Regions from separate parts of the Lentibacillus kimchii genome, predicted to be linked through region 1. Evidence: predicted binding sites of a transcription regulator. Region 1 holds the regulator's gene; each other region holds the start of a gene.
What was found. The regulator LexA, encoded in region 1, represses DNA repair genes until DNA is damaged. The targets are predictions, from matches to a motif close to CGAACATATGTTCG.
Positions count from the first base shown of each region.

Region 2: a site for LexA is predicted at 7,146-7,159, ahead of ACZ444_RS10750 (YhjD family protein). Genes of this name have one in related genera too.
Region 3: a site for LexA is predicted at 4,544-4,557, ahead of ACZ444_RS08500 (DNA polymerase IV). Genes of this name have one in related genera too.

Region 1 covers NZ_AP043934.1:1,401,136-1,411,265, reverse strand. Annotated here, with positions in the region: gene tkt (transketolase) at 1-118, opposite strand, end outside; gene ACZ444_RS07580 (DUF896 domain-containing protein) at 210-443, opposite strand; gene ACZ444_RS07575 (YneB family resolvase-like protein) at 530-1,168, opposite strand; gene lexA (transcriptional repressor LexA) at 1,445-2,068, shown strand; gene ACZ444_RS07565 (methionine gamma-lyase family protein) at 2,269-3,516, opposite strand; gene hflX (GTPase HflX) at 3,523-4,758, opposite strand; gene spoVK (stage V sporulation protein K) at 4,856-5,773, opposite strand; gene hfq (RNA chaperone Hfq) at 5,885-6,109, opposite strand; gene miaA (tRNA (adenosine(37)-N6)-dimethylallyltransferase MiaA) at 6,148-7,083, opposite strand; gene ACZ444_RS07540 (hypothetical protein) at 7,243-7,365, opposite strand; gene ACZ444_RS07535 (DUF1129 domain-containing protein) at 7,517-7,702, opposite strand; gene mutL (DNA mismatch repair endonuclease MutL) at 7,921-9,759, opposite strand; gene mutS (DNA mismatch repair protein MutS) at 9,778-10,130, opposite strand, start outside.
Region 2 covers NZ_AP043934.1:2,012,174-2,022,303, reverse strand. Annotated here, with positions in the region: gene hemH (ferrochelatase) at 1-280, shown strand, start outside; gene hemY (protoporphyrinogen oxidase) at 273-1,688, shown strand; gene pepF (oligoendopeptidase F) at 1,878-3,689, opposite strand; gene yhfH (protein YhfH) at 4,020-4,148, opposite strand; gene ACZ444_RS10765 (MBL fold metallo-hydrolase) at 4,250-4,981, shown strand; gene ACZ444_RS10760 (lipoate--protein ligase) at 5,055-6,050, shown strand; gene ACZ444_RS10755 (competence protein ComK) at 6,275-6,793, shown strand; gene ACZ444_RS10750 (YhjD family protein) at 6,741-7,130, opposite strand; gene ACZ444_RS10745 (TVP38/TMEM64 family protein) at 7,359-8,006, shown strand; gene lepB (signal peptidase I) at 8,069-8,617, shown strand; gene addB (helicase-exonuclease AddAB subunit AddB) at 8,778-10,130, shown strand, end outside.
Region 3 covers NZ_AP043934.1:1,579,103-1,589,232, forward strand. Annotated here, with positions in the region: gene ACZ444_RS08470 (DUF4227 family protein) at 1-202, opposite strand, end outside; gene fur (ferric iron uptake transcriptional regulator) at 352-810, opposite strand; gene spoIIM (stage II sporulation protein M) at 910-1,557, opposite strand; gene ACZ444_RS08485 (endonuclease Q family protein) at 1,645-2,817, opposite strand; gene ACZ444_RS08490 (NUDIX hydrolase) at 2,821-3,366, opposite strand; gene ACZ444_RS08495 (aldo/keto reductase) at 3,484-4,398, shown strand; gene ACZ444_RS08500 (DNA polymerase IV) at 4,578-5,828, shown strand; gene ACZ444_RS08505 (MBL fold metallo-hydrolase) at 5,903-6,865, opposite strand; gene ACZ444_RS08510 (oxidoreductase) at 7,158-7,343, shown strand; gene rnz (ribonuclease Z) at 7,343-8,266, shown strand; gene ACZ444_RS08520 (DNA polymerase IV) at 8,311-9,555, opposite strand; gene ACZ444_RS08525 (M20/M25/M40 family metallo-hydrolase) at 9,644-10,130, opposite strand, start outside.

The DNA.
Region 1 (10,130 bases):
AAGCCATTGGGGCAGCCCCCATCGGCAACCCGGGGTGGCCGGAACTGGCATTTTCAACCGCATCAATAGACAGTGTCCGGATTGTATTAATCGATAATTCTTCAATTGATTCAGACATATAGTCACACACCTTCCTCTGCTAGCATTCATATCCAATTTAATTCTATAACGAAAACGCAGATAGAACAAGTTATACTTGATAATGCTGACTATTCTTTTTTATTTTTCTTCTGCAGATCCCGAACCTTTTGCGGTGTGACATCATTTCCGGCAGGATCTCTTACCGACATAGACTTGAGTTCATTTTTAAAAGATTTCCGTACATTTTGCAGATATTCTTCACGCAGTTCTTTTTGTTCTTTTTTTTCACCGTCCGTCAGTCCGTCTTCTTTTGCTTTATGTGCTAATTCATTTATTCGATTCAATTTTTCTTTTTCAATCATTTGTAAACCTCCTGAATGACCTATAAAAAAGACAGGAATTGCATAGATTCCTATCTTTTTTATACTACATGTCCAGCATTTGTTATTCAAGTATTGTGATATTCCTGATACCTGCGGTGCACCGTCGCCTTCGAAACTGAATAGCCCAACCCGTTAAGTGTATCAGCAATGTCACGAAACGTCATATTATTTTGCCTCAGACGAACAACTTCTTGAATCGGGAACGACTTGCGGGTCTTCCCGGGAGCCAGATCACGATTGCTTAAATTCTTCTCCGGATTAAAGCCACCATCCACTGCCCGTTTCATCCCGCGCTTAATTTTCGTATTATGAATCTGCCGCTGATATTCCTCAACAATACTCAGGATCTTCAGCACCATAGAATCTGACTCGGATAATTCAAGTTCGCCATTTTGCTGAACTGTATATATAGAGACACCCAGTTTTTGCAGCTGATGAAACAAAGCAATTTTAGAATTACCCCGCCCCAGCCGTGTTTCATCCTGTATCAGCAAGCTGTCAGCCTGATGATCTGAAAAATAGTCAAGCATGCGAAAGATGCCATCACGGTTAATATCATAGCCGCTTGCCTGTTCCTGTATACAATCTGCTATGATAAATTGATAGTTATCAGCTAGTTTAATAAGTTCTTCTTTTTGCCGGTGTAAGGACGTTTCCTGTGTTTTTTTATCTGTACTCACTCTGCAATAAATAACAGCTTTCAATCTACCGTCTCCCTGCTCTATGAACTTGTTACCATGGAAACATAGAGAAAAATCAATGACAAAGCAAATGCCGTTAAGTAGAATAAGTCCGTTTTCGTCAGCTTGTCAAACATTGTAACAACCTCCGCTAAATTAGAACTTTTGTTCGCACTGTCTACACTTATTATAGACGAACACACGATCCTGTCAAGCTTTTATTCGAACGAATGTTTGTCTCAGGGGGCATGTCCATGATATACTGATATCAATAAATACTATGTGCGAGGTGTTTAATAGATGACAAAACTGTCTAAACGACAGCAAGCTATCATAGACTATATTAAAGAGCAGGTAACTGAAAAAGGCTACCCGCCATCAGTACGGGAAATTGCAGAAGCTGTGGATCTTGCTTCCAGCTCAACCGTTCATGGCCACTTAGCGCGATTAGAAAGCAAGGGTTACATTAGGCGTGATCCTACAAAACCACGGGCAATTGAGGTTCTGGATCAGTCCGAAGAAAGCCATATACCACGAGAAGATCCCCGGTATGCACCGGTTATCGGTAAAGTAACAGCCGGTATCCCCATTACTGCAGTGGAAAATATCGAGGAATTTGTACCACTGCCCGGTTCATTAACAGGGGTTGACGATAACTTATTTGTTCTGGTCATTGAAGGAGAAAGTATGATTGAAGCAGGGATACTTGATGGGGACATGGTCATTGTCAAACAGCAAAATACTGCTCAGAACGGTGACATCGTCGTTGGGATGACAGATGAAGATGAGGCAACCGTTAAACGATTCTTTAAAGAAAAGGATCATATCCGTCTGCAGCCGGAAAATGCAACGATGGAGCCGCTCATTTATCAGAATGTGACCATCCTGGGCAAAGTGATGGGGTTATACCGGCATATAGATTAAAAAACAAGGCTTTCGTCAGCAATATGATGAAAGCCCTGTTTGGGATCGCACGAACACAACTTTCCATTAAGTGTCGTTTCATTATATATAATCAGTCAGTTCCTCTGACTACCTTTCCGCTTCCTTACCACGAGAGTACCTCTCAAAGATTCTATTTCTCTTAAATAAGACTCTATTGCTGAACCAGCTTACTGCTGCACTCAACTATTCATTGACATCAAGTTTTGTTCAAGCAGTTCATTCATCGCTGCCTCAAGCGCAATTTTCACATGGGCATATGTAAGTCCGCCCTGGACAAACGCCGTGTATGGTTCTCTGATTGGTCCATCTGCCGTTAATTCCAGGCTCGCACCTTGAATAAATGTGCCCGCTGCCATAATGACATCGTCTTCGTAGCCAGGCATACCGCTCGGATATGGTTTGACAAAAGCATCAACCGGTGAGTTTTTCTGGATAGCCTGACAAAAGGCGATCATTTTTTCCTCACTGTGCAATGTTACTGTCTGAATCAGATCTGTCCGGCGAGCGTCGAAACGCGGACTTGTCTGGAAGCCGGTCAATTCCAGAAATCTTGCTGTTAGAACAGCACCCTTTAATGCTTCACCTACCACATGCGGGGCAAGAAACAATCCTTGAAACATCTCCTGCAGCATATTAAAAGTAGCGCCTGTCTCTTTGCCAAGACCCGGTGCTGTCAAACGGTTGGCACACCGTTCTATAAGTTCCGTTTTGCCAACTATATAGCCACCGGCCCGAGCCAGTCCGCCGCCCGGATTTTTAATCAGAGATCCCGCGATGATTTCGGCTCCAGCCTGCAGTGGCTCATATGCTTCAACGAATTCACCATAACAATTATCAACAAAAACGATCGCGTGCTGATTAATTGATTTCACAAATTGAACCATTTCTTTTATATCATCGATGGTAAATGAAGGCCGGTCATCATAGCCTTTTGATCGTTGAATGCCGATAACTTTTGTGTTTTCAGACATTTGACTCCTTATATCGGAAAAGTTCACAGAACCGTCTTCCAGCAAATCACTCTGTTTATAAGTAACGCAGAAATCATGTAATGAACCACTGTTCTGATTATTGATGCCAATAACTGACTCAAGGGTATCATAGGGCTTCCCAGTGATGTACAGCAGTTCATCTCCTGGCCGCAAAAGTCCAAAAAGAGCTGTAGAAATAGCATGTGTGCCGGAGACGATCTGCGGTCTGACAAGGGCATCTTCACCTCCAAACACATCCGCATAAACAGCTTCTAATGTCTCACGGCCCAAATCATCATAGCCATAACCAATCGTCGATTGAAAATGACTGTCACTTACACGGTTCGCTTTAAATGCATCAAGTACTTTTTTTTGATTCTGTTCAACTAAGTCAGCTATTTTGGCGTGCTGTTCTGTACAATCCTTCTCTGCCTCGGTTATTAGATCTTTCAGCATGTCGCTTTATGACTCCTTTACTAAACGCTGCAGTTCATGATCAGGACGCATGTACCCATTTACAATGAAAGCATTTGCATCTTCCTGAAAAAATCGCTGCGTTACAATCGTCTCTGATTCAAGCCTGTACAATAATTTCCCCTGATCAGGGGGCACTTGGATGTTATACCAGTCCCAGTCCTGTTTTAAAAGTTCTTCTATCTTCTCAAGGATCCCGCTAACAGCACCGGATTCAAAAACGCTGACTAAGATACTGGGGTGACGCATCGGTATAAAATCCTCACTCAGCTTATCCAGCTTATTATAGACCATAAGCTGGGGGACTGTATCCGCACCAAGTTCCTGAAGCAGGTTGTCGACCGTTTTCTGCTGCTGCATAACATCATCGTTCGCCGCATCAGCAATATGCAGTATGAAATCAGCCTCCGTTACTTCTTCCAGCGTTGATCGGAAGGAAGCTACCAATGTTGTTGGCAAATCCTGAATAAAGCCAACTGTGTCCGTGACCAACGCCTGTAAGCCTGACGGAAGATGAATATGCCGTGTTAGCGGATCGAGTGTTGCAAACAACTGGTTCTCGACTTTTGTTTCTCCTTTGGTCAGTTGATTAAACAATGTTGATTTCCCTGCATTCGTATAGCCAACAATTCCAATTTGAAAAACGTCATTGGCCTTTCTGCGCTTCCGGTATTGTTCACGCTGCCGAACAACTTGCTTCAGCTGATGTCTGATATCGTCAATCCGCCGTCTGATGTGACGTTGATCAATTTCCAGCTTGGTCTCTCCGGGGCCGCGTGTGCCAATTCCCGCCCCTAAACGGGACATTTCCTCACCTTTACCACGGAGGCGCGGCAGCGTGTATTCCAGCTGGGCAAGCTCAACTTGCAGCTTGCCCTCTTTTGTGTGAGCACGCCGGGCAAATATATCTAAAATTAACTGACTGCGGTCAATCAATCGCACCCCGATCGCGTCATTTAGATTTCGCATTTGACTGGGTGAAAGCTCATCATTGGAAACAACCAGATCAATTTCCAGATCACGGACCAGCTCCCCTATTTCAGCCGCTTTACCTTCACCAATATAATAGGCAGGGTGGATACGCTGCCGGTTTTGGATAATCGTTCTTTCAACTGAGCCACCAGCCGTTTCAGATAACGATGCCAGCTCAGTCAGTGATGATTCAAATTGATTGTCATCAGCCCCGGGCATTTTTACAGCCAGGAGAAGTACCCGTTCTGTCATATCAAACCTTCTTCCTAATTTACGTATTAACGTTTTTCCCAAGTTTATCATAGCAAAGAAATACCGCCTGGGCAATTCGGTGCATTCCTATCGTCTCTCACCGATCAAACGAAAGATCTTCTTCTGTCAAAAACATCAAATCATTAACCGAGAACATCTCCTGATTCAGAAGTCTGACAGCGTGATGCCGAATAGATCGCTCAACTATATTTCGGATATAGCGAGCATTAGAAAAATTGGCTGTTGTCGTCTGTTTCTGTATATTTATATGTGATCGTAATTTCCATACCGCTTCTTTTGTCAAAGCATACTCACGATCTTGAACCATTTGTTTGGCGATCATTATAAGCTGATCAATTTCGTAGTCCTGAAAATCCATGATAAATGGAAAACGAGATTTTAAACCAGGATTAAATGTTAAAAACCGTTCCATCTCTTTAGGATAGCCAGCCAGTATGAGAACAAAATCGCTATGATAATCTTCCATATGTTTGACCAGCGTATCAATGGCCTCCTTGCCAAAGTCTTTCTCCCCGCCTCGTGCTAATGAATAGGCTTCGTCAACGAATAGAATGCCTCCCATTGCTTTTTGAATGATACGCCGTGTTTTTTGGGCGGTTTGACCAATATACTCACCAACAAGATCAGCACGCTCCGCTTCAATTAAATGACCTTTCGAAAGCAGATTCATATCATAATACATCTCAGCCAGTTTTCTGGCGACGGTTGTTTTACCCGTGCCAGGATTCCCTTTAAACAGCATATGGAGAACTTGTCTGGATTTGGTCATACCCATTTCATGCCGTTTGTCATTGACGACAATGGTTGCATAAATTTCTTTTATCGTTTGTTTTAGCTGATTCATACCAATAAAAGCAGAGAATTCTGTGTCAATATGTGAGAATGGATTGTGTGACGTAATACCATGATTGTCTTTTTGAACGGTTCTGCTCTGTTCATCTTGCAGTATAATATTTATTTGCCCATTTTTGTTACGAAGCTTTTGCGTATCCACATAATCACCCTTTCGTCACGATAGCATACGCGGCTCAGGGAAGCGGTGTGACAAACGCCTAATGGGCTGCATTGGCAGAAAAAAACGGGCGCACTCGGGCGCCCGTTTTTATCATTCTTTGTCCAGTGGTATATTTCTAACTGGAGCAAAAGTTGAAATAGCATGCTTATAAATCAGCTGTTGTTTACCATCCGTTTCAACTAACACGGTAAAGTTATCAAAACCTTTTACAACGCCGCGCATTTGAAAGCCATTTGTCAGAAATAACGTAACGGAGACATTATCCTTTCGTAGTTTATTCAAATACTGATCCTGAATGTTAACCGACTGCGCCATCGTGTTTCCTCCTCTTTTGAAACTCTGGCTTAATACTTCTAGATCCTTGCAAGCATTCCTGCCAGGTCGTCAAAAATTTTTTCAAAAGTACCGTCGATTGCATCGGGTGTTACATGATACCAATTTACCTGCATCTTATTTTTAAACCAAGTGTACTGCCGTTTGGCATAACGTCTCGAATTTCGCTTGAGTAATTTTATGGTGTCATCAAAGGTCTGCTCTCCTTTAAAATAAGGGATAAACTCCTTGTAGCCGATACCACGCAGCGCCTGATGATTCTCATATCCCTGATTATAAAGCAGTCTCACTTCTTCCACAAGCCCTTGCTCCAGCATTTGCTCGACCCTGGCATTGATACGCTGATACAAAAGCTGCCGATCCATCTCGAGACCAAGCAAAATCGGACTATAGGGTGAATTCTCAGGCTGATCCTGCTGATAGTCTGACATCGTCTTCCCTGTTGTTTCGTAGATTTCGAGGGCTCGAATGAGGCGCTGGTGATTGTTCGGATGTATTTTGACCGCCTGATCCGGATCGATAGCTTTCAGGTTCTCATATAACTTATCAGCCCCCAGCGTTTTGAGCTCCTCTTCCAAACGGCGGGTGACGTTCTCATCCCGGGGCTTTTCGGCAAAATGATAATTATACAGGGCAGCCTGGATATAAAGACCGGTTCCGCCAACAATAACAGGCAGTTTGCCGCGTCTGTTGATAGCTTCAATCGACGCTTGCACCATCTGCTGGAAATCCGCAGCTGAAAAGGGTTCTGACGGATGTTTAATATCCAGCATATGATGAGGGATTGATTGCTTATCGTTCTGCGTTATCTTATCCGTTCCAATGTTCAATCCTCTATACACCTGCAGCGAATCTCCGTTTATAACTTCGCCATCAAAACGGTGGGCTATATCAATGCTTAACCGCGTCTTCCCTACTCCGGTCGGTCCAACAATTGCTACGACTGGCTGTATCATCTGCATTCCCCTATCACATTCTTACACATTGAGCACAAACAACAGTAAGTTTAACGTGTTCCTAATAGCTTAAGCAAATCTTATTATCTCACAATCATCATCCGCAAACAATTATTAGCGGGTTTATCATACTCATTACGCCCATTTCAGCAACAAACGCTACAGCTCATAAATGGTGCTGGCAGTCAGACGATACCGGTAAAGCCAGTCCAGGTGCTGTCCTTGATTATTTAACTTAAGTCTGTCTTCAATCATACTCATAATGATCAGCAGATTTTTCATACTTTGATTGCTTGCTTCACCTCTAAATTTGGCACTTAACTCCTGAAGCAAGGTAGGTATACTGCATAGAGCGGATTTTTTAAGTTGAAAATCAGCAAGTAACTGATCACAAACATAGCTATAAAATTAATCGGAATACCAGTTCAAATATTCAAGCCCGCCAAATAGACATCAGCATGGCTGTGATTGTGGAAATCCCAATTAAAATGTTTTCTGATCCGAACAAAGCCATAAAGGCAAAAATAAATGCCATAATGCCGACAAATAGCAGGTTGTTGGAAATAATGGTTTTTTGTTTATTTTCATACGTACCATCTTTTTTAATATGTTTTCGCATTTAATGTTTTAATATTAAAGTTTTAAATGCAAAACTAAAATGCTCACTATTTCACACATGATATTAAATCAATTTCCTTCACTATAACCAAACAGCTTGTTCTGGAGCTAACCAATCAAAAATGAGGCAGGTGTCTCACATCCACTTCCTGCACACATTTAAAATTGACCAGCTTTAAGAATAATGGATTTCGTTATATCCCAGCCTTAGACCAATAACTACATAACCCGCTTAAACATTTTTTCCAGCTCATAGGATGAAAAATGGATGATAACCGGCCTTCCGTGCGGGCATGTGAAAGGATCCGCTGTCGCCCGCAAATCTTCCAGCAAACGGAACATATCATCAGAATTTAAATAGTGATTGGCTTTAATAGACCGCTTGCATGACATGAGTGCTGCAGCACCTTCTCTGATGGATGCCACATCCACTTGTTCATCCTGCATAATCTGATCAATCATTTCCCGGATAACCTCTTCTTCATAGCCTTTTGGAAACCAATTAGGGTGAGACCGGATAATGTAGGTTTGGTTTCCAAACGGTTCAAAAAACAAACCAACTTGAGCAAGGTCTTCTATATGATGATCAATAAAAATAGCTTCCTGTTTGGAAAAGTCAAACGTTAATGGAATCAACAGTTCCTGTACTTCATTGGCCGTTTGACCTAATTTGCGTCTGAACTGTTCAAATTTAATACGTTCCTGAGCTGCATGCTGATCGATCATATACAAACCAGTTTCGTTTTGTGCCAGAATATAGGTCCCCTGAACCTGACCAATTGGGTGCATAACGGGAATCCGCTCTTGTGTCTCAGGTATTTGAGCCGTTGTATCTTTATCATCCAACGAGGCGGCTGAACTGGCTAAAGGGGCTTTCCAATACCTGTCTTGAGATGGAACCGGATATACATCGGGTTCGGTGTCAGCAGAAACCACATTTGGCTGAGATTCATTGACCTGTTGTGTGAACGAGGTATTGGTTTCTGTTTTGGGTTCCGGAAAGGTCATTGTATTTTGCAGTGATTGCCTCGTGTTATCCGGCTTAGGCTGTTCCTCTTCCATCTCCGGTATGAGTGATATCTGCCGGAAAGCATCACGAATAGCGCCTTCAATCGCTGTGAAAAGTTCTTTGTCTTTACTAAAACGAACTTCAAGCTTTGTGGGGTGCACATTCACATCAACTAAAACCGGATCCATGTCAATGTTCAAAACAACAACTGGGTAACGGCCCACCGTAAGCAGTGTATGATAGCCTTTAATAATTGCCTGTGATAGCTGCATACTCCTGATATAGCGACCATTAATCATGGTCGATACATAATTCCGGGAAGCTCTTGTCACTTCCGGTTTGGCAATATAACCATTAATCGAGAAATCAAGCGTATCACGGTGAATCGGGATCATTTTTCTGGCAACACTCATGCCATACACCTGGCTGATAACCTGCAGCCGATCACCAGTACCGGCAGTCGCAAACAGCTGGTTGCCATTATGAACAGCTTCAAACCGAATACCCGGATGGGACAAGGAGAGCCGGTTAAGCAAATCAGTTATATGTCCCAGTTCCGTATGAATGGTTTTCATATATTTCAGGCGCGCCGGCGTATTGTAAAATAAATCGTCTACAATAATCTCCGTTCCCTGGCGTGCATCACTTTTAGACCGGTCTGATATCTCACCGCCTTCAATTGACAGCCATGTACCGGCCCCATCTCCCTGCGACGTTTTAATCTTTAACCGGCTGACCGCCGCGATACTGGCTAAAGCCTCTCCACGGAAACCTAATGTGGTCACCCGAAACAGATCAGATTCCTGTGTGATTTTACTTGTCGCATGACGCAGAAAAGCCTTTTCAGCATCTGTTTCAGACATCCCTCTCCCATTATCAACGACTTTAATTGATTGCAGCCCAGCTTCTTCGACTTCCACCCGAATCCACGAACTATTCGCATCGATACTGTTTTCAATCAGCTCTTTGACAACAGAAGCTGGACGTTCCACAACTTCCCCGGCCGCTATTTTATTAGCCAGTGTATCCGGGATTTGCCAGATTTCCATGGAAACACCCCCCTCTTTTTATTCCTCTTCTGTCTGTTTTTGCAGCCGATATAATTCATTCATAGCTTCTATTGGGGTCATCTCAAATAGATTGACAGCTTTAAGTTCATCCACGATGGTATAGTCTTTTCGGCTTTCCTGTACTGATTCATCGTGTGTCTCCCCGGTCTGGTCGAAAAGCGATAATTGACCAGTGTCGGCCACAGGAACTTCACTATGTTGTTCCAGCTGCCCCAAAATGGCACGGGCCCGTTTTATCAATGGTGCCGGCAGATCAGCCAGCTTAGCTACATGAATCCCGTAGCTTTGATCCGCGGCCCCGTCCTGAATTTGATGCAGAAAGACAACATTCCCATCATGTTCCTCAGCCC
Region 2 (10,130 bases), 610 kb from region 1:
GAGTGAAGGAAACACGCCTGATCCATGGCTCGGACCGGATGTGCAGGATCTGACACGTGATCTGTATAAACAAGAAGGCTACCGCTCGTTTGTGTATGCGCCGGTTGGGTTCATCGCTGACCATCTGGAAGTTTTATATGATAACGACTATGAGTGCAAGCAGGTCTGTGATGAATTGGGCGCCACCTATCATCGCCCGGACATGCCTAATACACACCCACAGTTTATTGCAACACTTGCGGATGTCGTCATGAAAAAAAGCGTGACTGGCTATGAGTGAAACCAAAAAGATTCTAATTGCCGGCGGCGGCATTACGGGGCTAACAGCTGCCTACTACTTGCAAAAAGACATTCAGGAAAAAGGATTGCCCTATGAGGTAAAACTTGTTGAGGCAAGCAGCCGGATCGGGGGCAAAATTAAAACGACCCGCCGCAACGGATTCATTATCGAGCAAGGCCCCGATTCTATGCTGTCACGCAAACAGCCTGGTGTAAAATTGACAGGTGAGCTGGGAATGCGCGACCAAGTCGTTCACAACGGTACGGGTCAGTCTTACATTCTTGTCAAAAATAAGCTGCACAAAATGCCTGGAGGTGCCCATATGGGGGTGCCTGTAAGGATTCGTCCATTTCTTTTTTCCAGTATATTGCCGCTATCGGGAAAACTGCGGGCCGGTATGGATCTTGTCATTCCCAAAGGCAAAACAGGCGACCAGTCTCTGGGGGCTTTTTTACGCCGGCGTTTTGGCAATAAGTTAGTAGAAAATACGATCGAGCCGCTTTTGTCAGGTATTTATTCCAGTAATATTGATGACATGAGCATTCAGGCAACATTTCCGGAATTTTATCAGCTGGAACAGAATCACCGCAGTTTGATAAATGGCCTGAAAAAAACAAGACCGGAAAAGGCGAAACCGCCCCAAAAAACGAACAGCCAAAATCAGGGCGCATTTTTCTCATTTGCTAATGGACTGGAAACACTGGTTGAGCGTCTTGGTGACGTTTTGGGAGACACCATTTCACGGGAAATTGGCGTTGATCATGTCGAAAAGAAGGAACGGGGCTATCATGTTCTGTTGAGCAATGGCGAGGTCTATCAGGCTGATGCTCTCATTATGGCAACGCCTCATCAGACGTTGCCTAAGATCTTCAGCCAGTTCAGCTTGTTTGAACCATTGCGGGCTATGCCAGTGACATCGGTTGCCAATGTGGCGATGGCCTTTGATAAATCGGCCATTAAAAAAGATATTGATGGAACTGGATTTGTCGTGTCGCGGAACAGTGATTTCCGGATTACGGCATGCACCTGGACACATAAAAAATGGCCTGGTGCGGCTCCTGATGGTAAAGCACTCGTGCGGTGTTATGTCGGCAGACCAGATGATGCCTCAATCGTGAATAAATCGGATGAGGAAATTAAGGCTATCGTACTGCGGGACTTAAACAAAACGATGGACATCACAGCTGAGCCTGAATTCAGTGTCGTCAGCCGCTGGAAGTCTATTATGCCGCAATATACTGTCGGTCATACCGATCGGATTGCTGGTGTCCGCCGGGCTGTGCGCAGAGAACTTCCGGGCGTCACTTTAGCAGGCAGTTCTTACGATGGTGTTGGTGTTCCTGATTGTATCGATCAGGGTGAGAAAGCCGCTAATGAAGTATTGGCTCATTTGAATGATCACGACTGAATACTGCCGTACAGCGGTGTTTTGACTTCCGGCGTTTTCACCATGCCTGATGGACCCCAAGAATAATAAAAAGCTGGGACAAGATTAGTGGAGCCGCCCGCGGAAAGACGATGTCTATTTCCGCGGGCGGTTTAGTCAGGCAAGCGTTGGTTTTGGCTGTTCGCACTTTTGTCCCAGCTTCTTTAATAATCAGTCATACGTTTTTTCCAGTTCATCTATAAGCTGGCCGACATAGGCAACAGCTTCTTTGATGGCATCTGGATTGGTCATATCAACGCCGGCTTTTTGTGCCAATTCGGACGGTGTCCTGGTTCCGCCATCTTTCAGGACAGATAGCCAGCGATCGACAGCCGGCTGTCCTTCATGGCGGATCTGACCGGCCATTGCCGTGGAAATGGTCAAACCGGCTGAATAAGTATACGGATACAATCCCATATAATAATGTGGCTGGCGCATCCAGGTAAGGCCGGCGTCATCATCAATAACAGCAGCATCGCCCCAGAAGTTTTCGAGTGTTTCTTTTTTCTGTTTACACAGGACGTCAGCGGTCAGTGGAGTGCCTGTTTCCGCCAGGTCATAAACACGGCGCTGGAACTCACCTTCGAGCAAGTGGGTCACAAAGTTATGATAATACGTGCTTAAAAGCGAACTGATAACCCAGCGTTTCCTGCGCTTATCGTCCGTTTGGGCCAACAGATTATCAGCCAGCAGCAATTCATTCAATGTCGAAGGTGCTTCGATAAAATAGGTAGACGGGCGGGTGTTGACAAGGGACTGATTGCTACCGGCAAGATAAAAATGACCAGCATGTCCCAGTTCGTGTGCCAGCATAAATGCACCGCGTATCGAATTGGTCCACGTGATGAGAACATAGGGATGAACACCGTATGGCGATGAGCAGAATGCCCCTGTCTTCTTGCCGATATTATCTGCCCGATCAATCCAGCGCTCAGTGATGCCCTTGTTTATAATCGCACTGTATTCCGGTCCCATAATCTGAAGGGCCTCCGAAATCATATCGGTTGCTTCCTGATAACTCGTTTCGGGGTTAAATTCCGGATCGAGCGGTGCCTTCAGATCGCAAAAACGCATGTCACTCAGACCAAGTTTTTCTTGTTTCAGTTTAGCAAACCGGCGCATGTGCGGTGCCAGTTCCTGCTGAATGATGTCAAGCTGGTTGTGATACATCTCCCGGCTGACCTGCTGCGGCTGCAAAAGCATATCAGTGACGGAATCATACCCTCTTAAACGCGCGGTGGTAACTTGTTTGGTCACTTCAGTAGCGTAAACTGCTGCCTGCGTGTTCTTGTACTGGTTTAGAGTGCTGACAAATGAGTCATAGGCTTGACGACGCACATGTGTATCAGATGACATTTCATAGCTGTCTTCGAAAAGTGCGGCAGACATCGGCATCTTATTGCCATCGCGGTCCTTAATTGGCTCAAATGTCATGTCAGCTGTTTTATTTCGTTCATAGATCTTTTGCGGCGCACTATGGACATCGGCAAGCGCGGCGAGTGTTTTCTCCGTATCTGGGGATAAAGTGAACGGTTTTTTTGCCAGAATATCCTGCACCATTTTACGATAGACTGCCAGATCCGGCTCTTCATTTATGAATTGTGTTAGGGTCGCTTCGGATAGCATTAAGAGTTCATTTTCTACAAATGCCAGCTTAGCACCTATGTCAGCCAGCACGGCGGAAACTTTTGCTGCGTCAGCCTGATTGTCTGGATCGGAACCGTCGGCGCTTGATTTTAAATTGGCATAAGTGGCTGCACGAATCAGCCGCTTTTGAAAATTTTCTTCAGCCTGCAGTCCCTTGAGCAAGGTTTTGGCATTGGCAGTCAGCTGCCCCTGGAATTGTATGACCTCACTCACATCCGTTTGAATAGCGTTTAGTTCCTGCTCCCATTCCTTATGGGTGGTGAACAAATCAGTTAAGTCCCAAGTCTCCTCTTTTGGTACTTCGGCACGTGATAAACGTTTTGCTTCCCTGCTCATGATCATGCTCCCCTCCATGTAATTTGTTTCTCCAGTAAATTATAAAATAAATAAGGTATAAATAACATCATTTTCCGATATTTTAAAAATTATTTTTAGAATCTTTTTTGGATCAACGTTCGCTTTTTTTCTGCGGGGTCTTCTTCCCGCAGGAGTCTTCGTGTTTTCCTCCGCTAGCTGGTCTTGTGCCATATTGATTCATTAATATAAACCTTAGATTTTGGTGGAGAGCCTCTTTTTTACCGGCTCGATTTAAGACAAAAAAATACAGCTGTTGCATAGCTGTATCAATGGAAAGGAAGGCTATTGTGCAGTACAATGATGTTAGACTTATCTGGCCGGACTATCACAATTGTCACACAGGTTGCCGTAGCAATCGGCTTTCTCAGATATTATTTGACCGCAGTTATGGCACTTTTTGTGCGGCAGGTTCCGGAAAAACTCAACAACGTTCATCATGTGTTAACAACCCCTTTTGAATAGTAGTTACATTGTATTATAACAGTATGAAACAAGTCAACCCTGTGTTACAACAAAATGGATTAATTGAGGTGATTTTTTTGAAATTAACAATTATTGGTTTATGGGGTGGTTATCCAGCTCCGGGTGGTGCCACTTCATCTTATCTACTGGAAGAGGACGGCTTCACACTGCTTCTTGATGCAGGGAGCGGTTCTTTATCGAGATTACAGACCAGAAAACAGCTTACGGATCTGGATGCTGTTATCCTGTCACATTACCACCATGATCATGTGGCAGATATTGGTGTCCTGCAGTATGCTCTGCTGTCACAGTCCTTTATCAGTTATGATGGTAATGTCTTACCGATTTATGGGCATCAGGAAGACGCGGATGGTTTCGCTTCACTGACGCACAAGTACACAGAAGGGATTGCTTATGACCCGAATGCGTCACTGGAAATTGGGCCATTTACGATCACTTTTTTAAAAACGGTTCATCCAGTTCCCTGTTATGGCATGCGAATCAGTAACGGAGATAAGGTCATTGTCTATACTGCCGATACGGCATTTCAAGAGGATTGGTATGATTTCGCAAAAGATGCCGATCTTTTGCTGACCGATTCTAACTTTTATGCCGAGCAAGATGGCTCTCAAGCAGGCCATATGACCAGTCGGGAGTGTGGCATAATTGCGCAGGAAGCCAGTGTTCAGGAACTTGTTCTTAGTCATTTACCGCAATATGGTGATCAGAACAATCTGGTCCGTGAGGCTGAGAATTATTTCTCCGGCAAAATTGAGCTGGCCAGGGAAGGATTGACTTGGGAGAAATAGATTTTTTGCTTGTCACGGCCATTTCATATATGATTGAATGAGATTAACTTTATAAGGAGAGGGAGGCAGAAACATGAAATTCATTGATAATCAGGGGATTACCGATCCAATGCTTAATTTGGCAATTGAAGAATATATCCTGCGTCATTTCGGGGAACAGGATACCTATCTGTTATTTTACATTAATCAGCCGTCGATTATTATCGGGCGGAATCAAAACAGTATAGAGGAAATTAATACGGATTATGTTGATGATAAAGGCATTAAGGTCGTCCGTCGTTTATCCGGTGGCGGAGCAGTCTATCACGACGAGCAAAATCTTAACTTCAGCTTTATCACAAAAGATGACGGTGAAAGTTTTCAGGATTTTGAGAAGTTCACACAGCCGATTATTGAAGCTTTGAATGAATTAGGGGTGCCGGCTGAGATGAAAGGGCGGAATGACTTGGCTGTGGAAGGCAGGAAAATTTCCGGGAATGCGATGTTCTCAACCAAAGGACGTATGTTTAGTCATGGGACATTGATGCTTGATTCGGAAATTGAAAATGTTGTTTCCGCCTTGAATGTCAATAAGGAAAAAATTGAGTCAAAAGGGATCAAGTCGATTCGAAGCCATGTCGCTAACATATCTGAGTACCTTGATGAAAAACTATCAATCGATACGTTTAAAGATATGATTCTGAAACACATTTTTGCTGTGGACGATGTGCAGGATGTGCCGCGCTATGACTTAACAGAAGCGGATTGGGAAGCTATTCATAAAATTTCTGAAGAACGTTACCAAAAATGGGAATGGAATTATGGCAGATCACCTCATTTTAATGTGCAGGCCTCTCATAAGTTTGCTGCCGGCCTTGTGGACGTGCGGCTGGATGTACGAAATGGCATGATCGAAAATTGCACGATTTATGGTGACTTTTTCGGCTTAGGTGACGTTAGTGAGCTTGAAAATGCCCTGACAGGTATCCCTCATAAACGCCAAACAATTGAAGATGCACTGTCTGACATTGATGTGTCTTATTACCTTGGCAAAATTCCTGAAGATGAATTTATTCGAATGCTCTATTAATGAGACAAGCTTTGTTAATCGCTCAGTCACGTAACGATCCGGCTGCCTTAAAATGACTTCTGTGTGTCGCACAGGAGTCATTTTGAGTTTTTCTAATAAAATTTTGCTCATATTCACTGAAAAATTAAGAAAAAAAGCAATCTTCTATTGCCTTTTAATGAATAAATTGGTAGATTATAGACAGCCTCTTTCTTTTCATTTAATTATGAAAGGATGAAAAACAGATGAATCATTCATATTCACCTTCTTATGAAGTAACACCTCTCACTATGGCCATCATTAGAGAGCAGAGTGAAGATGGCAGTGCCCGTTCGTGTATTTTAGAAGAACAGGATGAATTTGCTGCTTACCATACTCCGAGTAAAATCATCGATAATGCCTGCAAGTTTTTTGGATCGAGTTTGAGAGGCAGACAGGACGGTACACGCAATATTTCCAACATCACACATAAAGCTCCAATTGCGGTTGACCCGGCCAGTGGTATGTACTTTTTCCCAACAGCTTCTCCAACAAGTGCCAAATGTTCCTGGATTGCTCATTCGCATATTAATCATGTGAACCAGGGGCCTGGAAAACAGACGAAAATTGTTTTTAAAAACCAGAAAACGCTTCTATTGGATGTATCGCTGGGTTCTATACTTAATCAGGTACAGCGGACAGCACAATACCGGTACGTACTGGATAATCGCATTAAGTATCTGCAGCAGCATAATGCTGATATGGTGGCTGAGCCTTTTCCATGAGTTCTTCAATAATAGCTTGCACCTTTTTTCGGATAGCTGGATTAAAGTAATTGTGTTTTTCTTCGCTTCCCCGGCAAAGAAATAAATAAGATGAAAACGAATCATTTTTAGCCAATGTTACGACGTCAATGTTTTTATCCCGCATCCTTCTGCGCAGCTCCCTTCGCTCATCGGTAGCTTCGGCAGTCATTTTCTCCAAAAGATTGAGATAAGGTTCCTTAATCTTAAACGTGCCTTTTTGGATATGCTGTTTATCCTGCTGAATGACAACCATAGCCATAGAAAGAAACAGGAAACGTGAAGCCAGCTGCAGTTCTTCATCAGACAGGTATCGCATGTAATCCCTCCGGTACGAACATTTGTTCCAAAACTATTATATGATAAATTTCACAAAAAATATACATTAAAACCATTATTTAAGGTAAAATGAAAAGAAAGAGGCAATATATTTCCCAGTGATGTTAGTGAAATAGTTGGAACTGTTTGAGGGACGGTGGCGTTACAGCAAGACACGTTTACCGGCCAGGTGGCAAACGTCTTCTGAGCATAAGGGGCAATGAACACAATGTATTGGTTAAATATAAGTATGGCGGATTGGCAAAACTTATTCGAACAGGAAAAAATTCAGCAATTACTGCAGTCGTACGAAAATCTTGGACCGCTGCCAGGCATTTTACTGCCATTTATCGAATCGTTTCTTCCATTTTTGCCGTTAGTTGTCTTTGTGATAGCCAATGGTGCTGCATATGGTTTATGGAAAGGGTTTATATTATCCTGGATCGGAGCCTGTGCTGGAGCAGTTATTGTGTTCTGGGTTATTCGTAAACTTGGGGACAAGTCTTTATTCAAGGCTTTACGCCGAAACAAGCAGGTGCGGAAAGTGATTGGATGGGTTGACCGGCATGGCTTTGGACCGCTTTTTCTATTAATGTGTTTTCCTTTTTCGCCGTCATCGGTCATTCATGTTGTTTCAGCCCTTTCAGGCATCAGTTTCCGGCAGTTTATGCTGGCAGTGCTCATGGGGAAGTCGATCATGATTTTCTCCATTGCTTTTGTCGGTTCGAGTATTTTTGAATTTGCCAAAAACCCGGTCCGTACAGTTGTTGTGGGTGGCTGCATAGGGCTATTCTGGATTCTTGGCAAGTATATTGAACGGCGTCTTCAGCGGAAATCCCTGCTGTATGATCAGGAGAGTCAGGAGGTTAAAAGATAGACAAGCTGGTTATGCTGGTAACAGTTATATAAACTGAAGCCATACCCAGGAGGAAAGCAAGAATGAAAACAGCCTATCGTCGCACGTTTATCTCGGTTGTCCTAATGGCAATCATTCTGGCGATTATGTTTCGCTCCTGTTTATATACCAGCTATGTCGTGAACGGTGAATCAATGGAGCCTACTTTGTATGACGGGAACCTGATGATGGTTAACAAAGTTGTCTATCAGCTGACAGATGTTAACCGTTTCGATGTTATTGTGTTTCATGCTGACAAGCAGGATGATTATGTCAAACGCGTGATTGGTCTGCCTGGCGATGAAATTGTTTATCAGAATGACCACTTGTATATCAATGGTGACATGGCTGAAGAGGCTTTTTTGCAGCCTTTGCAGAAAGCGAATGCCAGACAATTGTATACACAGGATTTTACATTAAAAAATGTGACGGGAACTAAAAAAGTCCCGGAAGGCAAGCTGTTTGTGATGGGAGACAATCGCCCCTATAGCTTGGACAGCCGTAAAATTGGGTTCATTGATGCTGACGAGCTGGTTGGAAAAGTTGATATCACCTACTGGCCATTCTCTGATATGAAGCTGAGTTTTGGTTAATCCTGTCTTAGATGTGTCTTAAGCCTTTTTCTCTGTTAAAATGAGAAAAAGGTTTTAGTTTAATGTTTCGTATGAGAGTATCGGCAGAATGGTTGCTTTGATATTGTTCAATAGAGGTTATGAATGTTTCATTCGTATATTTAAAGGCAGGGGGGATATGATGGGAATTCAATTTTTACTGGGACGGGCTGGTACAGGCAAACGTGAGAAAATTTTAACTGATATTCGGCGGCAGCTGACCGAACAGCCACAGGGTCCGCCGATTTTTTACATCGTCCCGGAACAAATGACGTTCCAGCAGGAATATGCTTTATTTCAGGATGAAACCGTGAAAGGCAGTATCCGTGCTCAGGTTATGAGTTTTTCCAGACTGGCATGGCGCGTTCTTCAGGAAACCGGTGGAGCGACGAGACAATTTATTAGTTCAGTCGGCACGCAAATGATGCTCCGTAAAATCATTGCGGAAAAGGAAAGCGACTGGCATGTTTTTCAGAAAGCCTTGGAAAAGCAGGGGTTTCTGGAACAGCTTGAGAAGATGATGACGGAATTTAAACGTTACCGGATCACGCCGGGCACGCTGCGTGGGCAAATTGACGAGATGGATCAATTCTTCCATAAGAATCCAGGCGAGGCAGCGCTGTCAGGAAAGTTAGATGATCTGGCCTATATTTATGATCATTTAATCAAGGCTTTGCATGAGCATTATATTGACAGCGAAGACCAGCTAAAGTTATTGGCTGATAATATGGAGGATGCATCGTTACTGGAGAATGCGATTATTTATTTGGATGGTTTTCACCGTTTTTCCCCGCAGGAAATGCAGGTTGTGGAAAAATTGATGCAGACATGCCGCTCGGTGACGGTTGCCTTGACTATGGATGAACCGGGCGCGACAAATCCTTCAGAGCTTGATTTATTTTATCAGACGAAGGATACCTACCATAAACTGCGAGCGGTTGCTGCCGAAGACGGTGTTCCAATTGATGATCCTGTTATCATGAAACCGGAAAATGGCCGGTTGTCCGAACGGCCGTATTTCGCTCATTTGGAGCAGTATTTCGATGACCGGCCTGCTCCAGCTTATGAAGGAGAGGTGCCCATTCAGATTGCTGAGGCTGTTCATCCGCGTGCTGAAGTGGAAGGTGCTGCCCAGGAAATCCTTCAGCTTGTGCGGGAAGACAAGTATCGTTTCCGTGATATAGCGGTTTTCATTCGTCAGCCTGAGGTGTATCAGGATTTAATTTCGACGATTTTTCATGATTATGGTATTCCCGTTTTTATAGATGAAAAACGCAGTATGCTGAATCATCCGCTGATCGAATTGATTCGGTCCGCTATGGATACTGTTGAAAGCAATTGGCGCTATGATGCTGTTTTTCGTGTGCTGAAAACTGGGTTTATTCCAGCAACTGATAAACGTTACCCGCTGGATGCTGATGCGATTGATGAACTGGAAAATTATGTGCTTGAGTATGGCATTCGCTCACGTACACAGTGGCTTGGTGATAATGAG
Region 3 (10,130 bases), 180 kb from region 1:
CAGATGGACCCTCTGGAGGATCATACCGGTGAATCTGCTCATATTCAGTATGCATATAGTGCAAACTAAAGTAAAAAAAGAATGTGCAGATTGTGAAAATAATAAATACCTTGACTATATCCCAGATTAATTGCCTCACGTGTGTCACCTCTTTTACATATCCAGTAAACAAGATATGCAGCAGAAGAATGACACTATACATAGGAACTGCGAGGCTAATACCAAAATAACCGATTACACACGAAAAGTAAATGCTTCAAAAACAGTAGACGGCCAAATGTGAGATTCAATCGATTATCGCACTATAGACAAAAAACCTTTTCCTGTGCAGAAAAGGTCATGTTTGTTCGTTTAACTTGTTGATTCAATGGCTGTCTCCTGACAATGTTTACAGATACCGTGAAATGTCAGCCGATGATCCTTTACTTGAAAATGCCAGTGATTTTCCACCAGCTTTTCCACGTCTCCCAGTAAGTCATCTGTAATTTCCTCAACCGCTCCGCATTCCGTGCAAACAAGATGATGATGAAAATGTTCAGCCCCTTCTTTACGAAGATCATAACGGGAAACACCATCACCAAAATTGATTCTATCAACAATTTTCAGTTCTGATAATAATTCCAGTGTCCGGTAAACAGTTGCCAGACCTATTTCAGGTGCCTTTTCTTTAACAAGAAGATACACGTCTTCGGCACTGAGATGATCCGTCTCACGCTCCAAAAGCACCCGTACAGTGGCTTCCCGCTGCGGTGTAAGCTTATAGCTTTGCGCATGGAGTTGTTTTTTTATCTGTTCCAGCCGGTGTTCCATGGCGACTCTCCTCCCTTTCGCCAATTATAGGACCGCACATAAAAGATGTCAAAATAAAATCATTATAATTCACTATTAATAACTGTTATTATATAATATTCATTGACTATTATAAAGGGATTTGATTAACAATTCCATAGCGCCATTCGCTACATAAGCTTCTAAAGCCGCTGCGGCCATAGAAATCACCAGCAATGAAGCGAAAACAATTGTATATTTGCCTAAGGGCTGCAGCACAGGCTGTGATATGGTCCGTGAGAAAAGCTTTCGTAATAAGGTCAGCGAAAACAGCATGGATAAACTGCCGGCAACAATATAAACTGGTATAACGAGTAAGTTCTGGGGTGCTATTGAAAGTGATGATAAAAGAAGACCGCTGCCCATGCCCAGCTGATTGACAATAAACCCGACAGAAAAACCGACGACAAGCCCTTTTAAAAACAGTAAAATCCAGACAACGGGGAGCCCAATAACTGAGAGACCTAAAACAAATAATAACAAGAGATATTTCACATGATAAAAAAAACTGCTTTTCCATATTTCATGACTGCCGATTTGTTCTCCATCTGCTATGCCGCCAAAAAAACGTTCGAGGTAGAAGAATAAATCCTGTTTTTGCACAAAGTTCATGCTGTTTACAATGATAGCTCCAAAAATGACCCCTGTTAAGAACAAGATGGTCATAAACATATAAATGGTAGCATGTTCTCGTACGTGATTCATGATAAGTGCGCGTTTGTTATACATCGGAATCCTCCATCGTTCTTATTAGTTGGCCTCTAGTAAAAACTATGAAGAATTCTGGACAAACATACCATTTTATTTTTCAGCGATTCAGGATGATGAGGTGATACGCCCGTATTGACCGCCCCCGCCGGCTTTAATTGATAATCTCCCTTCTCTCATATCAATAATAGCAGTTGCTAGTTTTTCTGGTATAATTTCGGTCAGCTCAGCAAAAGAGGCATAGTGAATCACATTCATTTCCGTCTGAAAATGATCCAGCAAGGTCCTGAATGTTTTCGGCCCAAGTTTTGGCAAATACTCCAATGGCACCTGGTACAGGTAAGGCGGACGCTCCCGCTTAACTTCAGCAGTACTGGCCAGCTCCTGAATCCGGTCTGACACACCTTTCACTAGTTTAGCTGATCCACAGCTGGGACATCTCCCGGCATCCGCGACCAATGGGGTTAGACACTGACTGCAGACGGTCGTATGATATTTCCCCAAGTATGGATTCATGCCAAAATTTCTGCTTATCTGCCGCCCTTCGACATTGTGCAGACTCCAGGCAAATTCTTTGAATGACGGCTCCTCCATTAAGACTTCCTGATACTCTCTGGCAATCTTCGGCAGTGAATGAGCATCAGAGTTGGATACAAATGGATAGTTATGCAATTCACTGATTTGATCAGCCATTGACGTATCCGAGCTGAGTCCCAGTTCAATGCCATCGATCAAGTCTGGATCAAAGACTTCTGTCAATGAGCGATGCACACCTTTCCCATACGTGCTCTTAAAAGGCGTGAACACATGGGCAGGGATAAATAAGCCGTTCAGTTCTTTCACCTTATACTGCAGCTCTTTTGCCGTGCCGTAATACCGCTGGGAACTTAACGTGATATTTTTCATGTTCGATGACAGCCACTCAGAAAAATGCTCCATGTCAGCCAGTGACGGAAGAAAGCACAGAACATGAATAGGGCCCTGACAATTGTCATCGTACACCTCGATTTCCGAACCAAGTATGAGCGTTGCATTTTCAAAACGAATACCGCCATCTGCCAGTTCCCGTGCATGACCTGCTTGTATAAGGTCCTTTATTTCCTGCTGGACAGCGGGCGCATGGCTGTCAATCACGCCAGCCATATGGATGCCTTTGTTCCGGCTTGTTTCTTTTAAAATATTGGTCAGCGTTAATGTTTTCGCCCCGGTAATTTTTACGGGATGGTTGTCCACATCCCGTCCAATATGAATATGCATATCTGCAAAAAATGACTTCAGCACTGCCTACATCCTTTCAAGTGTTTCCAAGTATAGTATGGCGTAGTTCGTTTTCGCATCATGGATCCGCTGCTCCCTAACATACTGTTTCGCCTCATCAAGCGTCAGCTCAAGTATTTCGATAAATTCATCTTCATCACCGGCAGCCGGATAATCCACAGGTTCCAGATCCTCCGCTAAATACAGATACATCATTTCATCAGCGAAACCGGGTGAGGTGTAAAACGACGTTATAAACCTCGGGGTGTTCACTGTATAACCTGTCTCTTCCTCTAATTCACGCAATGCTGTTACGGACGGTTCTTCTCCCTTCTCCAGCTTTCCGGCCGGAATTTCCACCAGCGATTTTTCCAATGGCTTTCGGAACTGTTCAACAAACACGATTTTGTTAGCCTTTGTTACCGGAATGATACCTACAGCACCCGCATGCTTAATCAGTTCCCGTTTGGATGTTTTTCCGTCCGGAAGCATCACATCGTCCACTTGAACTTTCACAATCCGGCCGTCATATATGGTTTCAGATTGTGTGGTTGTTTCCATAAATTTTTTCATAAATACCGCCCACCTTCTCGTAACGATCGTTTCTATTTTATCATATAGTTAATCATTGTACTTGCCAGGCCCCTTCTCTTACAATAGACATAACCAGAGCTCAATGGAGGTCTTATCATGAAAAAGAATCAGCTGGGACAATCAGGGATTTATGTATCAGAACTGACGCTGGGCTGCATGTCACTTGGAACAGACAGTCAGAAAGCAAAAGGAATTATTGACCGGGCTCTTGATGCCGGCATTAATCATCTTGATACAGCCGATTTATACGGTTTTGGGCGTAACGAAGAGATAGTCGGTGAAGCTATTAAAAATAAACGGGAACAGATTATTTTAACAACAAAAGTCGGTAATAACTTTGATCAAGCAAAAGAGGACTGGTTCTGGGACCCATCGCAAAAACACATTGAACAAGGCCTTAAAGATAGTTTGCACCGTCTCGGGACAGATTATATCGATTTCTATATGCTGCATGGCGGTAAAATCGATGATCCGATAGATGAAACCATTCAAGCGTTTGAAAATCTTAAAAAAGAAGGTTTGATCAGGGCTTACGGTATTTCCTCAATTCGCCCAAATGTTATCCGCGAATATGTGCAGCGTGCCAACATGGATGCGGTCATGATGCAGTATAATTTACTGGACCGCCGTCCAGAAGAGGAACTGCTGAACCTGCTGAATGAAAACGATATTAGTGTCCTGGCACGGGGGCCACTTGCCAAAGGCATGCTCAGCAACCGTGCAGACGAACAGATCAGGAAGAAGGGACAAAACGGTTTTCTCGATTATTCTTATGAAGAGCTGACCACTATTCATCAGACGCTGGAAAACATCAAAACGAGTGACTCACTGAATAGTCTTGCATTAAGCTATGTACTGAAGCACCCCGCTGTTGCGAGTGCTGTATTTGGTGCCAGTTCCGTCGAACAAGTTGACGACAATACAGCCGTTTCTCCGGTATTGACGGACGATACATACCAAACGATACAAAATAAAACAAAAGCTATTCAGTATACCAATCATCGTCAGTAATAATCGTATAACACATTAAAAAGGCGGCATCTGATATATAAGTCGATGCCGCTTTTTAATGTGTTATGACAACCGTCATTTCAAGAAAGTCGGTTGTCTGTTATGAATTGCCATTGCTTAAAGTCAGCAAGCTGATATACAATAGAGAACAAACGTTCCTTTTAATGAGGTGACCTTGCATGGATTATAGCCATTATTCGAGAAATGATGTGCTCTGTATTGATATCCGCTCCTTTTATGCAAGCATTGAAGCGGTTAAACGAGGACTTGATCCTATGACTGTGCCACTCGCTGTAGTCGGTGATGTCAACCGATCTGGAAGCATCGTTCTTGCCGCCTCGCCGCCACTGAAGCAAAAGCATGGCATAAGCAATGTCAGCCGTTTTTTTGAACTGCCTGACGATCCTGACATAATCATTGCGCCGGCGCATATGGCTGATTATTTGCAGGTATCACTGGAAATCACCAAGCTTATTCAGCAGTATGCACCGAAAGAAGCCATTCATCAATATTCCGTTGACGAAGTCTGGATAACCGTTAACGGGATGGATCAATTATTCGGCGGCCGGTGGCAAATTGCCAGGCGTATTAAACACGATATTTTAGAACACTTCGGGATGACCTGCTCTATCGGAATAGGCGATAATAAGTTCCTGGCTAAAGTTGTTATGGATCTGCATGCTAAAAGGCATGGTATCGCGGAATGCACCTATGAGGATATTCAAGAAAAATTGTGGCCATTTCCGGTGCAGGACGTGTGGGGGATTGGCAGACGAATGCAGCAGCATTTAAACCGGATGGGCATTGTAACACTCGGACAGCTGGCCCATTTTCCTCTGAAGCAGCTGACCAAACGTTTTGGTATCATGGGTGAACAGCTTTACTGGCATGCTTGGGGAATTGATTTGAGTCCGGTGTTCAGCCAATTTACCAAAACAGATCAAAAAAGCTTCGGACAAGGCATCTCCCTGCTGCGTGATTACACAGGTGACGAGGCGGCGACATGTATTCTCGATTTATGCGAGGAAGTATGCCGGCGGGCACGAAATAAACAGCAGGCTGGTAAAACCATTCACTTAGGCATCACATACGCTAAAGAAACACACGGCGGATTCAGCCGGTCACGGTCTGTTAGTATACCCACCAATATCACGATGGACGTCTATCACGTCTGCATGCAGCTTTTTCATGCGTTTTACGATGGCATAAGCAGCATACGACATGTCTATGTAACGCTTGGTAATCTGTACGAAGACGGCGAAACACAATTAAACCTTTTTGCTGATAAGTCAAAGAAAAAAGACATTGGCTATGTTATGGATGCTATTCGCGCGAAATACGGTCCCACCGCCATTCTCAGGGCAGCCAGCTACACGAACGCTGGGATCACGATCGAACGCAGCGGGAAAATCGGCGGGCACCAGGCGTGAAAGAGAACCAACTCATTACCGCAATGTCTTACTGTTTTCTGATATATGCTGCAGCACTGAATGTGCTCTTTCTATCAGGGAACAAGATGATAATGATAGATACCGTCTGTCAGCACCCTGGTGACCAATCCTCTGTCTTCAAGGTAATCCAGCTGGCCAATCGTCTCAGACATCGTCAGACTTAGCTGTTTTGTATATTTGTTCGGAAAAAGCTGCTGAGATAGAGCAAATGGTGTTTGGGCCTTTTCCTGCAACAAGTGATAAACACGCGCTGCCCGCTGCTCCTGATTCTGCAAATGGACAGGAATAATAGTGCTCACATCTGAAAAGATGTCCCCGTGTCCAGGATACACCGTTTGAATCCCGAGCGACTGGCACTTCAGCAGGTTAGAACGATACTGCAGCAAAGGCTGAGGACGCACGTCACTCGCAATTGGAGCTTCAAGCATTGGATTTGGGGAAATATGATGCAGCAAATGATCACCTCCGATAAAGGCCCCGTCACTTTCACGGAAAAACGATAAATGGCTTTGTGCATGACCTTTTGTTTCAATGACGTGCCAGTCATGATGACCAGGAAGCGTATCACCTTCATCGAGTGTCATTGTCAGCTCCCCTTTCCCGGCAAATTGCATCGTTCCGCTCAATTCACCCGAATGGACTGTCAATTCTTCAGGAACGCCACAAGCCACAAAAAGCTGTTTAAAAAAAGCCTCATGCTTCGCAAAGTACGCTTCATCACGTGATAAATAGACCCCGGTATTCCGGTGGGCTGCCAGCGTTTCAGCACGCGGAAATTGCTCGATTAAGCCTATATGATCCGGATGATGATGTGTTAAAATAATTTGTTCAATATCTTCAGGTGCATACCCTAACTGATGAAGCTGCGTTTTAAGGGCTTCCCACCCCTCTTTGGTTTTAACACCGGCATCGATGAGTGACAGTTTATCACCTTTAAGCAAGTAAACATGGACATCACCGACCGGAAATGGCGTAGGGATCGTCAGCTGACTGAGCGTATTATCAAGTATTTTCATAATCAGGCCTCCAAGTGATGAATGATGATTCAGTCATGCTGTCATTATAGCCTGTTTGCCAGAAAAAGTCACACATCGATTAGGAGCCGGACCAGGTCACGGCTTTCATAAAAAACTAAATCCTTGAATGGGAACAGGGTGAACGCTTATAGTTAACATTGCGTTAAGATATAATAAAATAAACGTTACGTTTCTTAAATAAGAACGACGTCGGTTGTCAGACTGTATAAGCTGAAGCGGCACTATCAGCTCTTAACAGGCATTTCAGTGTCATCACTCAGGAGGAATTAACGTGACGAAACTTTTTTCACCTATTACATTTAACAATGTTGAACTTAAAAACCGGATTGCCATGTCTTCAATGTGCATGTATTCCTGTGCAGATCAGGGCGGAAAAATCACGCCATTTCACATGACGCATTATATCTTCCGTGCAGCCATTTCTGGGCCAAAACAGTATGAACGGGGCTGGAAATAATGGAACTCGTTTTTCTTGGCACAGGGTCTGGTGTTCCTTCCAAAGAGCGGAATGTATCTGCCATTGCTTTAAAACTGCTGCAGGAACAAAACAGCATCTGGCTGTTTGATTGTGGTGAAGCGACCCAGCATCAGATTCTGCACACATCGATTAAACCGGGGAAAATCAGAAAAGTTTTCATTACACATTTGCATGGAGACCATATTTTTGGCTTACCGGGTTTTTTGAGCAGCCGATCATTTCAAGGAGGCAACGATCGTTTAACCGTCTATGGCCCCCGGGGAATCAGGGAATATATTGAAACAAGCCTCGCATCAAGTGGAACGACACTTACTTATCCGCTTTCGATTGTTGAATTCACAGAGGGTGATGTTTTCAAGGATGAACAGTTCCAGGTTACCTGCAAACTTTTGGATCACAATCTTCCAAGCTACGGTTTTCGGATTACGGAAAGTGATAAACCTGGCAAACTCCTCGTTGACAAATTAAAAGCGGCCGGAATTGAGCCAGGGCCGATATATCAGCAAATTAAAGAACATGAAACTGTCCAGACCGAAGAGGGGCAGATCATTCATCGTCAATCATTTATTGGCCCCGATAAAAAAGGCCGAGTGCTCACAGTTCTGGGTGATACACGCGAATCAGGCCAAAATCAGGCCTTTGTTCAGAACTCTGATGTACTGGTCCATGAAGCAACATTCGGAGACGACAAGGCAGATCTTGCTCAAGCCTATTTTCATTCCACAACAAAACAGGCTGCGGATCTTGCCCACCAAGCCAAGGTCGGAAAACTTGTACTGACACACGTCTCCTCCCGCTATCAGCAAGGTGATGATCAGCAGCTGCTCGATGAAGCGCGAACCATTTTCCCGAATACAGAACTGGCTGGCGATTTCACGTCGATAAATGTTGAATCCAAATAAGTCATATCAAAAAGGCGCTCCTGCTTGATTTACCGGCAGGAGCGCTAATGTTTATAATCATCGAGAAAATCTTTCTGGAAACTTGTCCGCGGCTCGTCTTTCCTTTCAGACGCCATCTGTATAAACGGATTTTTCCCATACTTTTGTGATAAGTAGTCAATCGCTTCATACAACGTTTCATTTTCAGCTTCCTGCTCATATGTGAACAAATCCAGCTGTTTACCAATGTTTTGTTTCTCATCAACATCCTGAACCGTAATACCCAACAAACGGATCGGCTCCAAATTCCAATGTTTTCGAAATAACTCATTAACGACGTGTAAAATATCTTCTTTGTGCTCAATAAATTGAGGCAGCTTCTGACTTCGGGTTATCGTCTGCCGATCATGATAACGAATCGTAATTTGCACACTCTTCCCTACAGCCTGCTTGCGTTTCATACGTCTCTCAACATTTTCAGCCAGCTCATGCATAAGGTTACGGATTGCCGCTTCATCAGTCGTATCTTCAGCGAGTGTCTGGGAGCTGCCAATACTTTTAAATTCATGAACAGCTTCCGGATCAACCGGACTCATATCCGCTCCATTCGCTTTGTTTTGCAGCCGTTCACCATTAATACCGAAGATTTGTTTCAATTGATAGCTGTCACTTGCAGCAAGATCACCGATTGTCGCAATATCGATGCTGCGAAGTTTATCTGCCGTTTTACTACCCACACCATGCATTTCTTCAATCGGGAGCGGCCAGAGTTTTTCATGAAGATCCCGCTTGCGCAAAATCGTGATACCCATCGGCTTTTGCATATCTGAAGCCATTTTTGCCAGAAACTTATTTGGGGCGATTCCAATACTGCATGGCAAGTCAAGTTCATCGTGAATTCGCTGCTGCAGGTTCTGAGCAACTTCAACCGGACTGCCATGCTGTTCAGTGCCGGTTATATCCATATACCCTTCATCAATCGAAACTGGCTGGATATAGGGTGTTATCTCTGCAAGCATTTGAAAAATTTCCTTTGATGCTGTCCGGTACCGGTCAAAGTTAGGACGCAGGACTATTAATTCCGGGCATAATTTCTTTGCCTGTCCAAGCGGCATTGTCGTTTTGACGCCTTTAGCCCGTGCCTCGTAACTGCTTGTTACGACAATGCCTTTGCGTTCTTCAGGATTGCCCGCAATTGCCACTGGCCTGCCCTTTAATTCTGGGTTATAGGCTGTTTCAACTGAGGCATAAAATGAGTTCATGTCCACATGAAAAATAACCCTGCCTTTTTTTGGAGACCATTGCGACATCATAAGACATCCTTTAAAAGCTGTTTCCGATAGTTATTATATCATATTCCCCAAAGAAGATGTTTTATTCTCTTAGCAGGCAAACTGACTATCGTTTGGCCGTTTCCTGTATAATCGCCGTTAGCATTTCTGTGATTTTCACAAGCTCATTAACAGGAATCCGTTCATCAGTTGTATGGATCGCCTCATAGCCAACAGCAAGATTAACAGTTGGGATGCCCAGTCCGGCTATGACGTTTGCATCACTGCCGCCGCCACTCTCTTTAAGGTGGCTGTCGCGCCCAACTGCTTCGGCAGCTTTTTTGGCTGTATCAACGACCTTATCCTCAGACTCTTGATGATAACCTGGATACATCACTTGCACATCCACTTCGGCACTGCCGCCATATTGTTCAGCAGCGGTTTCGAATGCTTCCTTCATAGCATTAACTTGCTTATCCATTTTTTCCGTACTGAGAGAACGGGCCTCAGCTACCACATCAACGCGGTCAGCTACAATATTGGTTTGCTTTCCGCCTTCAAACCGGCCGATATTAGCTGTCGTTTCCTCATCAATCCGGCCAAGCGACATTTTG